Regions from separate parts of the Actinomadura sp. 9N215 genome, predicted to be linked through region 1. Evidence: riboswitches for the same ligand, from Rfam matches in the RefSeq annotation. Region 1 holds a riboswitch; each other region holds the start of a gene.
The links. Region 1 has a riboswitch for cobalamin ahead of cobN (cobaltochelatase subunit CobN). Riboswitches for the same ligand answer to the same signal wherever they lie in the genome.
Positions count from the first base shown of each region.

Region 2: it holds a riboswitch for cobalamin, as region 1 does, so the genes downstream of both, ACH34T_RS43545 (ABC transporter substrate-binding protein) here and cobN (cobaltochelatase subunit CobN) in region 1, are expected to answer to the same signal.
Region 3: it holds a riboswitch for cobalamin, as region 1 does, so the genes downstream of both, metE (5-methyltetrahydropteroyltriglutamate--homocysteine S-methyltransferase) here and cobN (cobaltochelatase subunit CobN) in region 1, are expected to answer to the same signal.

Region 1 is NZ_JBIRBA010000011.1:4,443-8,004, forward strand. Features, by position in the region: gene cobN (cobaltochelatase subunit CobN) at 1-1,471, opposite strand, end outside; cobalamin riboswitch at 1,524-1,647, opposite strand; gene ACH34T_RS19415 (precorrin-3B synthase) at 1,771-2,880, shown strand; gene ACH34T_RS19420 (precorrin-8X methylmutase) at 2,877-3,497, shown strand.
Region 2 is NZ_JBIRBA010000052.1:26,575-30,136, reverse strand. Features, by position in the region: partial or broken gene ACH34T_RS43550 (ATP-binding protein) at 1-689, opposite strand, end outside; cobalamin riboswitch at 841-910, opposite strand; cobalamin riboswitch at 1,036-1,235, shown strand; gene ACH34T_RS43545 (ABC transporter substrate-binding protein) at 1,413-2,432, shown strand; gene ACH34T_RS43540 (FecCD family ABC transporter permease) at 2,429-3,520, shown strand.
Region 3 is NZ_JBIRBA010000003.1:326,856-330,417, forward strand. Features, by position in the region: gene ACH34T_RS06940 (ABC transporter ATP-binding protein) at 1-457, shown strand, start outside; gene ACH34T_RS06945 (TetR/AcrR family transcriptional regulator) at 454-1,044, opposite strand; gene ACH34T_RS06950 (nuclear transport factor 2 family protein) at 1,122-1,550, shown strand; cobalamin riboswitch at 1,636-1,844, shown strand; gene metE (5-methyltetrahydropteroyltriglutamate--homocysteine S-methyltransferase) at 1,971-3,562, shown strand, end outside.

The DNA.
Region 1 (3,562 bases):
CGGGATCGTGGTAGATCGCGATGGGGTTCTGCCCGAACCCGCGCGGCGGCTGCACCATGACGACGACGTTCCCGGCGCGGAGCGCGGCGAGGACGATGTCGCCGTCCTGGACGAACAGCCTCCCGGGCGGCGGGCCCCAGTGCCGCTCCATCTCGTCCCGCAGATCCTGCGGGAGGGTGCGGTACCAGCGCTCGTAGGACGCGGCGGAGATCCGGACGGGGTTGCCCGCGAGCTGCTCCTCGGTGAGCCAGTCCTCGTCCTGCCCGCCCGCCGCGATCAGCGCGTGGACGAGCGCGTCCCCGTCCTGCTCGGCGACGCCGGGGAAGCCGTCGCCGAGGTCGTATCCGGCGCCATCGAGCCGGGCCAGGAGCCGGACGGTGCTCGCCGGGGTGTCCAGCCCGACGGCGTTGCCGACGCGGGAGTGCTTCGTCGGGTACGCCGACAGCATCACGACCAGGCGCCGCCCGGCGGTCGGCGTGTGCCGCAGGCGGCCGTGCCGGACGGCGATGCCCGCGACCCGGGCCGCGCGCTCGGGGTCGGCGGCGTAGACGGTCAGGCCGTCCTCGCCGGTCTCCTTGAACGAGAACGGGACGGTGATGATCCGTCCGTCGAACTCGGGGATGGCGACCTGCGACGCGGCGTCGAGCGGGGACAGGCCGTCGTCGCTCGCCTCCCAGTCGGCCCGGGGCATGGTGAGGCAGAGGCCCTGCAGGATCGGGACGTCCAGTTCGGCGAGGGCGCCGACGTCCCACGCCTCGTCGTCGCCGCCCGCCCCGGCCGTCGCGGGCCGCGACCCGCCCGCCGCGAGGACGGTCACGACCAGCGCGTCCGCTTCGCGGAGCGTGTCGAGCAGCGCGGGTTCCGCCGTGCGCAGCGAGGAGCAGAACACCGGCAGCGCCCGTCCGCCCGCGTCCTCCACGGCGGTGCACAGCGCCTCGACGAAGCCGGTGTTCCCGGCCACGTGATGCGCGCGGTAGTACAGGACCCCGACCACAGGGCCTTCGGAGGCGCGGGGCTCACGCTCCAGCCGTCCCCACGTGGGGGTGGGCTGCGGCGGCGCGAACCCGCGGCCGGTCAGCAGCACGGTGTCGCACAGGAAGGCGTGCAGCTCGGTCAGGTTCGCGGGGCCGCCGTGCGCGAGGTAGGCGTGCGAGTCGGCGCACACGCCGCCGCTCACCGTGGAGAGCTCCATCAGCTCCGCGTCAGGCGCCTGCTCACCGCCGAGCACGACCACCGGCCGCGGGCCCGCCAGCAGGGCGTCCAGGCCGTCCTCCCAGGCGCGCCGCCCGCCGAGCAGCCGGACGACGACGAGATCGGCGCCCTCGACCAGGTCGGGCAGGTCGTCCACGGCGAGCCGCGCGGGGTTGCCGAGGCGGTAGGCGGCCCCGGACGCGCGGGCGCTCAGCAGATCGGTGTCGGACGTCGAGAGCAGCAGGACGATGCGCTCCTGCGCGGACGTGTCGGCGGACACGGCGGATCCTCCCCTGGGGTCCTCGCCCCGGTCGCGGGTGTCACGACGGCTGGAGTGTCCTGGCTTCCGGATCGGCGCTCGCCCCGGCCTTCCCGTCCCTGCGGACAGTGGCCGTGTGCGGGGTTCGCTCCCCGGTGACAGTGGCGGGACCGCGCCGGATTCCCACCGGCTTCCTCCACTGCCGTCGTCGATCAGAAGCGTACGGCAGCGCGGGCCGCCCGCAAACAGTGGCCGAGCGGAGCTCGTCCTTTGACCGGCGGCGGGCGGGGGACGGGAGGACGGGGGTTAACATCCTCATCGTGCCGAATGTCCAAGCGATGGGGAGGTCGCGTGCCGACGCGTGCCCCGGGACGCTGCAAACTCACGACGCCGCGGACGGCCCGCTGGCGCGCGTCCGCGTCCCCGGCGGTGCGGTGACGTCCGCGCAGCTCAGGACGCTCGGCGCCGCCGCCCGCGAGCTGGGCCTCGACGTCATCGAGCTGACATCCCGAGGCAACCTCCAGCTGCGCGGAGTGCGCGACCCGGCGGCGCTCGCGGAACGGGTCGCGGCCGCGGGACTGCTTCCGTCGCCCGCGCACGAGCGGGCGCGCAACATCGTCGCCTCGCCTCTCGGCGGACGCGGGAGGCACGGCGTCCTCGGCACGGATCCGCTGGTCGCGGAACTCGACCTCGCGCTGTGCGCGCGTCCACGGCTGGCCGGGCTCCCGGGCCGGTTCCTGTTCGCGCTGGACGACGGCACCGGCGACGTCGCGTCCCTGAACGCCGACCTGACGCTGACTCCCCATGGACTGCTCCTGGCCGGAGCCCGCCTCGACCTGCCGTACGAGAACGCCGTGACGGTGCTGGTCGCGGCGGCGGAGGCGTTCCTCGACGTCCGCGGCGACGCGTGGCGGCTGGCGGAGGTGCCGGACGGGGCGCGCCTCGTCGCGGAGCGGCTCGGCGGCAGCCCGGCGGACGGGCCGCGCGTCCCCGAGCCCCCGCCTCCGCATGCCGGGATCATCGACCAGCGGGACGGACGGGTCGCGCTGGAGGCCGTCCCGCCGCTGGGACGGCTGACGGGAGCCCAGGCCGAGACGCTCGCCGAGATCTCCGAGGACGTGCGGATCACGCCGTGGCGCAGCGTCGTCGTCCGGGACCTGACCCGGGCGGGCGCACGTCAGCTCGCGGGACGGCTGGGCGCGGCGGGATTCGCGACCGATCCGGACTCGCCGTGGGTCGGCGTCAGCGCGTGCACGGGCAGCCCCGGCTGCGCGAAGTCGCAAGGCGACGTCCAGGGCGAGGCCCGCCGCTGGGTGGACGCCCTGGACCGCGCACCGGAGACCCGCGTCCACTGGACGGGCTGCGACCGCCGCTGCGGGATGCCCCGCGGCACGGTCGTCCTGAAGACGGCGAGCGGAGCGGAGCGGTGACCGGCTACATCCGCGACGGCGCCGAGATCTACCGGCGGTCGTTCGCGACCATCCGCGCGGAGGCCGACCTGTCCGGCCTGCCGGACGACGTGGCGCGCGTCGCCGTCCGCATGATCCACGCCTGCGGGATGACCGACCTCGTCGACGACCTCGCGTGGTCGCCGGGGGTCGTCGCGAAGGCGCGGGCCGCGCTGCTGGACGGCGCGCCGGTGCTGTGCGACGCGCGGATGGTCGCGTCAGGCATCACCCGGGCGCGGCTGCCCGCGGGCAACGAGATCGTGTGCACGCTCGGCGACCCGCGCGTCCCGGCGCTCGCGGCGCGGCTCGGCACCACCCGCAGCGCGGCGGCCCTCGACCTGTGGCTGGACCGGCTGGACGGCGCGGTCGTCGCGATCGGCAACGCGCCGACCGCGCTGTTCCGGCTGCTGGAGCTGGTCGGGGACGGTGCGGGCCGTCCGGCGGCGGTCCTCGGCGTGCCGGTCGGGTTCATCGGCGCGGCCGAGTCCAAGGACGCCCTCGCCGCGAGCGACCTGCCGCACCTGGTGGTGCGCGGGCGGCGCGGCGGAAGCGCGATGACGGCGGCGGCCGTCAACGCCATCGCCAGCGAGACGCTATGACCGCAGCGGAGCGAGGATCATGGCGCGAGCCAACTCGGGGGTCTGGGGGTCGCCCCCCAGAGAGG
Region 2 (3,562 bases), on a different contig from region 1:
GGGTCGGCGTCGAACGCCAGCCGCCGCCGGACGACCTCGGCGCGCTCCCTCGGCTCCCGCGACGCCCGCACCTCGACCGTCAGCCCGAACCGGTCGAGCAGCTGCGGGCGCAGCTCGCCCTCCTCGGGGTTCATCGTCCCGACCAGCAGGAACCGCGCCGCGTGCCGGACCGACACCGACTCCCGCTCGACGTAGCAGGTGCCGAGCGCGGCCGCGTCCAGGAGCAGGTCGACGAGGTGGTCGTGCAGCAGGTTCACCTCGTCCACGTACAGGACGCCGCGGTGCGCCGCCGCGAGCAGCCCCGGCTCGAACGCCTTGACGCCCTCGGTCAGCGCCCGTTCCACATCCAGCGACCCGGCGACCCGGTCCTCCGACGCGCCGACCGGCAGCTCCACCAGCGCGGACGGCCGCCGCAGCGCCGGCGCGCCGGGGCCGTGCGGGCCGTCCGGGCAGGACGGGTCGGGCGCGGCCGGATCGCAGGCGAACCGGCAGCCCGCCACCGTGTCCACGGCGGGGAGCTGCGCGGCGAGCGCGCGGACGACCGTCGACTTGGCGGTGCCCTTCTCCCCGCGCACCAGTACGCCGCCGACCCGCGGGGAGACGGCGTTGAGCAGCAGGGCCAGCTTCAGGTCGTCGAGGCCGACGACGGCGGTGAACGGATAGGCGTCGTTCAGGCGGCCGTCGTCCATCAGGACGAGGGGGCCGGGCCGCGGCGCGGAGACCGCAAGCGGCCACCGGCCGATCCGGGAATCGGAGCACGAGCAGGAGCCGGCGGCGAACTCACGGGTACCTCCATAAGGGATCTTGCGCGTCCCGGACGATGAGGTCGCGGTGGTCCGAGTGACCTGGCTCCCGGGCTCACCGACCCGGATACAGTGGCGCGTCCGCACCGGCCTCTCACCGGATTTCCCTCGGACAACCGCGGAACAGGGGGACGGTACGGTCTCGCTCCCGCGGCTGTCAAGATCACACGTGCCCAGGTCAAGGGCCGCGACAGGTAACACTTTCATCCCCATTGTCATGAATTATTGCGACTTCCTTGCAACTACGACGTGTGTCACCATGTGCGGTGTAGGCGATGGCGGACGAGGAAGCCGGTGCGATTCCGGCGCGGTCCCGCCACTGTGATCGGCGAGCGGATCCCGACGACGCCACTGCCCGTGCGAGCGGGCGGGAAGGCCGGGACGAGCATCGACCCGAGAGCCAGGAGACTCACGCGGTCGCCTCCTCGACTGGACTGGGGCGGATCTCCCCAGAGAGGAGAGGGCTTCATGCCCAGGGGCTCAACACGCCCGGCGTCACGGGATTCGACACGCCCGGCGCCGCGCCGTCCGACTGCACGCCGTCCGACCGCACGCCGGGCCGCCGCGACGACCGCCGCTTTCCGTACCCGTATCCGGGCGCGGGCGTCGGTGCTGCTCGTCGCGGTGCTGCTGATCGCCGGATGCGGCGGGGACACGGGGCGCGCCGGAGACGGTCGCGCGGGCGCGGCTCCGCCCGGCTTCCCGGTGACCGTGACCAACTGCGGGGTGACGACCGTCTACCAGCGGCCGCCGCGGCGCGCGGTGTCGCTGAACCAGCACGCGACCGAGGTGATGCTCGCCCTCGGCCTGGAGAGGTCGATGGCCGGGACGGGCTACCTCGACGACCGGATCCTGCCGGAGTTCCAGGCCGCCTACGACCGGGTGAAGGTGCTGTCCAAGGAGTACCCCTCCTACGAGACGCTGCTCGCGGCCGAGCCCGACTTCGTCTACGGCGGATGGGCCAGCACGTTCGAGGAGAAGGAGGGCCGCGGCCGGGCCACCTTGAAGAAGGCCGGGATCGACACCCACCTCAACGTCGAGGAGTGCCCCAAGGGCCCGGTGACCATGGCCACGGTCGACGAGGAGATCCGGACCATCGCCAAGATCTTCGGCGTGCCGGACCGGGCCGAGCGGCGCATCGCCGCGCTGCGCGCCGTCCTGGACCGGGTCAAGGCGCGGCTCGCCGCCCCCGCTCCCGCCGCGACGCCGGTCAAGGTCGCCGTCTACGACAGCGGCGACAAGACCGTGCTCACCGCGGGCGGCGCGGGCATCGGCGACGAGATCATCCGGCTGGCGGGCGGGACCAACCTGTTCTCCGACGTGCGCAAGGCCTACGGGGACGTCTCGTTCGAGCAGCTGGCCGCGCGGGCGCCCGAGGTCATCGTCATCTACGACTACGGCGACCGGTCCGCCGAGGACAAGAAGAGATTCCTGCTGTCCAACCCCGCGTTGAAGGACGTTCCCGCCGTCAGGAACGAACGGTTCGCGGTCCTGCCGCTGTCGTCCACGGTGACCGGCGTCCGGGCGGCCGGAGCGGTCGAGTCGCTCGCCCGCCAGCTGCACCCGGCGCGGTTCCCGGGGGGTGCGGTGGGACGTCCGTCAACAACGACGACGGCGAGTCCCACATGACCGGCGTTGCCGAGCCTCGCGTCTCCGGCGGACGGACGGCGGTCGCCGCCGCCCCCCGGCGCCGCGTCCGCCTTCCCTATCCGCTGGTCCTGGCGCTGTTCGGCGCGCTGGTGCTGGTGGCGGGCACGGCGGGGATCGCCGCGGGCTCGGTGCGGATCCCGCCGGGCCAGGTGTGGGGCATCCTGCTCCACCAGGTGCATCCCGCGCTGGCCGACCCGGTCTGGTCGCCGGTCCGCGAGACGATCGTGATGGACGTCCGGCTGCCCCGGGTGCTGCTCTGCGCGGTGGTCGGGGCGGGCCTGTCGGTCTGCGGGATGGTCCTGCAGGCCGTGGTCCGCAACCCGCTGGCCGACCCGATGCTGCTGGGCGTGTCCTCGGGCGCGATGGTCGGCGCGGTGCTCGTGGTGGTGTTCCCGGTCGCGTGGTTCGGAATCTTCTCGATGCCGCTGGCCGCCTTCGCGGGCGCGCTGCTGGCCCTGGTGCTGGTGTACTTCCTGGCGCGCTCCGGCGGCCGGATGACCACGGTGCGGCTGATCCTCGCGGGCGTGGCCACCGCCGAGGTGCTCACGGCGGTCGCGAGCTACCTGGTCATCACGTCCGACGACCCCCGCGCCGCCGAGTCGGCGCTGCGCTGGATGCTCGGCGGCCTGGCCGGCACCACCTGGACGCTGCTGTGGATCCCCGCCGCCGTGGTGCTCGCGGGCACGGCGGTCCTGCTCGGCCTGTCCCGTCCCCTCAACCTGCTGCTGGCCGGGGAGGAGGCCGCCACGGCCCTCGGACTGGACGTGCACCGCTTCCGCGGGGCGCTGTTCACGCTGGTCGCCCTGATGACCGGCGCGATCGTCGCGGTCAGCGGCTCGATCGGGTTCGTCGGGCTGATCATGCCGCACGCGGTGCGGCTGCTCGTCGGCGCCGACCACCGCCGCGCCCTGCCCGCCGCGGCGCTGCTGGGCGCCGGGTTCCTGGTCGTCGCCGATCTGGCGGCGCGGACCCTGATCAGTCCCGAGGAGATCCCCGTCGGGATCCTCACCGCGCTGGTCGGCGGCCCCTTCTTCCTTTTCCTGATGAGGCGGAAGGCGGTCCGATGACCGCAGCGAAGCGAGGATCTTCGGGCCGCCTCTTCCGGGGGG
Region 3 (3,562 bases), on a different contig from region 1:
GCGCGAACGCGAACGCGCCCAGCTCCGCGGCGAGACGATCGGCTTCGTGTTCCAGCAGCTCAACCTCCTGCAACGGCGCACCGCCCGCCAGCAGGTGGCGGCCCCGCTCCTTTACGCGGGCGGCCGGCGCCTGCGCCGCCGCTACGAACTGGCCGACGAGACGCTCCGCCGCGTCGGCCTGGGCGAACGCCTGCACGCCACCCAGGCCAGCCTCTCGGGCGGCGAACAGCAGCGCGTCGCGATAGCCCGCGCCATCATCCGCGACCCCCGCCTGATCCTCGCCGACGAGCCCACCGGCTCCCTCGACCCGGTCACGGCGGGCCAGGTCATGGACCTCCTCTTCGACCAGGCCCGCGCCGACGACCGCGCCCTCATCCTGGTCACCCACGACCACACCCTCGCCCGCCGCGCCGACACGGTCTACGTCCTGGAGAACAGCACCCTCACCCCTGCCTAAGGAAGGCGCGATGTGCGTTCGTCGCCGCCGGGGGCGAGGCCGTCGAAGATGATTCCGAGCGCGCGGGCGCGGACCGGCTCGTCGAGGCGAAGGTGCGCGGACGCCCGTGAGACGCCGACGAGGAGCGCGTAGACCTCGTCGAGGCCGACGTCCGCGCGGACCGCCCCGGCGTCCTGCGCGCGTCCGAGCAGGACGCCGACCGCCTTGCGCAGGTCACGCGGCCCCTGCGCCGCCCTGCCCGCGGCGTCGCCACCGGCGTCGGTGAACGCCTCGACGATGGCGAGTTTGCCCGCTGCGTCGTCCACGAGCCGGGAGAAGAAATCGAAGAACGCCTGACCCGCATCGGCTGATTCGGCAAGGCTTTGCGCTCGCCCGCACAGGCCGTCGAAATGTTTGACCAGGACGGCCTCCAGCAGGGCCCGCTTGGTCGGGAAATGGCGGAAGACGGTCGCGATGCCGACCCCGGCGAGCCGCGCGACCTCTTCCGTGGAGGCCGCTGAACCGCCCCTGCCGAAGACCTCCTCCGCCACCTCCAGGATCCGGGCCCGGTTGTCGCGGGCGTCGGCGCGCATGGGTTCCATTGACATCCGAAGTCTCCACTTCGTATATTCGGAGTCTCCACTTCGGTCCGTTTCGGAAGCCTACCGTGTCAGCAGGAGGCATCATGGCGCTCACTCCCCGCGAAGTGTTCCTGAAACTCGTGTGGGGGGTCTCCGAAGGGCGTTGGGACGAGCTGCCCGAGCTGTACGCGGACCAGACCCGCGTCGAGCATCCCTTCTCACCGTCCGAGAGCGAGCCGATGCGCACCCGCGACGACCTGCGCAAACACTTCTCGGCCGGAAAGAGCCTCCCGCCCATCCGCCAGGAGCCCGCCAACATCACCGTGCACGAGACCGCCGACCCGGAAGTGATCGTCGCCGAATTCGAATACCGGGGGACGACCGAAAGCGGTGAACCGTTCCGGGTCCCCTGCATCTTCGTGCTCCGCGTCCGGGACGGAAAGATCATCGCCTCCCGGGACTACATCGACCACATTTCCTCGGCCCGCCGCCGCGGCGCACTCGACGAATTCATCGACGCCATCCGAGCGTGACCGGCCGCCGACAAAGGTCGCGACCAAGGTGCGGCCCCGACACGTGCAGCACCCGACACGTGCGGCAGCCGACCGGCCCGCCGGTAGACTCCGGGTCGCGGACGGTTCACTCGGCTTCGAGTGTCGTAAGAGGGAACCCGGTGCGAATCCGGGACTGCCCCGCAGCGGTGAGTGGGAACGACCGCCGTCAAAAGCACTGGGCCTGACGGCCTGGGAAGCGACGGTTAGTAGGACGCTTCTTCCGGGAAGCGATGCCCACGAGTCCGAAGACCTGCCTCCGCCCGCGCGCCGCCCGGCGCGCGGTGGTGCGCGGCCTCGCGGGAAGGCCGGGCGGCGCGCGTCCCTTCGTGCGCTTCTCCGCGCGATCCGTCGCGTGCCCCTCCCCGCGCGGCCGCCTGTGGCACAGCGAGGGAAGCCGCCATGAACACGACGATCCTCGGATATCCCCGAATCGGGGCCAACCGGGAACTGAAGGTCGCCACCGAGGACTACTGGGCCGGACGCGCCGACGCCGGCGCGCTCGCCAGGACGGGCGCCGAGCTGCGCGCGAACGTCTGGACGAGCCTGCGCGACGCAGGTCTGGACGCGATCCCGTCCAACACGTTCTCCTTCTACGACCAGGTGCTCGACACGAGCGTGCTGGTCGACGCCGTCCCCGACCGGTACCGCCACCTCACGGGGCTCGACCGGTACTTCGCGATGGCGCGCGGCGTGCAGGACGTCCCGCCGCTGGAGATGACGAAGTGGTTCGACACGAACTACCACTACATCGTCCCCGAGCTGGGTCCGGACACGCGGTTCCGGCTGGCGGACGGCTCCGCGGCCAAGCCGCTGGTCGAATACCGGGAGGCAAAAGCGCTCGGGATCGAGACGCGCCCGGTGCTGGTCGGCCCGCTCACCTACTTCCTGCTAGCCAAGCCCGCCCCGGACGCGCCAGACGGGTTCCGGCCGCTCGACCTCCTCGACGGCCTCATCGACGTGTACGCCGAGGTCCTGGAGCGGCTGGCCGGGTCGGGGGCCGCGTGGGTGCAGCTCGACGAGCCCGCCCTCGTCGCCGACCGCAACGAGGACGAGATCGCCGCGCTCGCCCGCGCGTACGCGCGGCTTGGCCGCCTGACGAGCAGGCCGCGGCTGATGGTCGCCACGTACTTCGGCACGATCGGCGCGGACGCGCTCCGCGCCCTGGCCGGGAGCCGCGTTGAGGCGATCGGCCTCGACTTCGTGGCGGGGCCCGACAACCTCGACGTCCTCGCGTCGATGGGTGGGCTGCCGCGCAAGACGCTCGTGGCGGGAGTGGTCGACGGACGGAACGTATGGCGCGCCGACCAGCGCCACGCCAAGACCACCTGCGCGTCACTGCTCGGGCTCGTCGACCAGGTCGTGGTGAGCACGTCCTGCTCCTTGTTGCACGTCCCCATCGATCTGGACGCCGAGGCATCGATGGATCCGGACCTCCGGGGGCGGCTCGCGTTCGCCCGGCAGAAGGTCGCGGAGGTCGTCGCGGTCGGTCGGGCGCTGACCGAGGACGTGCCCGCTCCGGCCGAGGCCCCGGCACCGCCCGCCGGTGTCGACCACGGCGTCCGTGCCCGGCTGGACTCTCTCGGTGACAGCGCGGGGCGTGGCCACCGCGCCGCCAGGTTCGCCGCGCAGCGCGACGAGCTCGGCCTGCCCGCGCTGGCGACGACGACGATCGGCTCGTTCCCGCAGACCCCCGAGATCCGCCGGGCCCGCGCCGACCACCGCGCCGGACGCGTCACCGCCGACGCCTACAAGCAAGCGATGAGGAACGAGATCGCCCGCGTCATCGCGCTCCAGGAAGACCTCGGGCTGGACGTCCTCGTCCACGGCGAACCCGAACGCAACGACATGGTGCAGTACTTCGCCGAACAGCTCGACGGGTACGCCGCGACCCAGCACGGATGGGTGCAGTCGTACGGGTCGCGGTACGTCCGGCCGCCGATCCTGCACAGCGACGTGGCGCGGCCCCGGCCGATGACGGTGGAGTGGGCGAC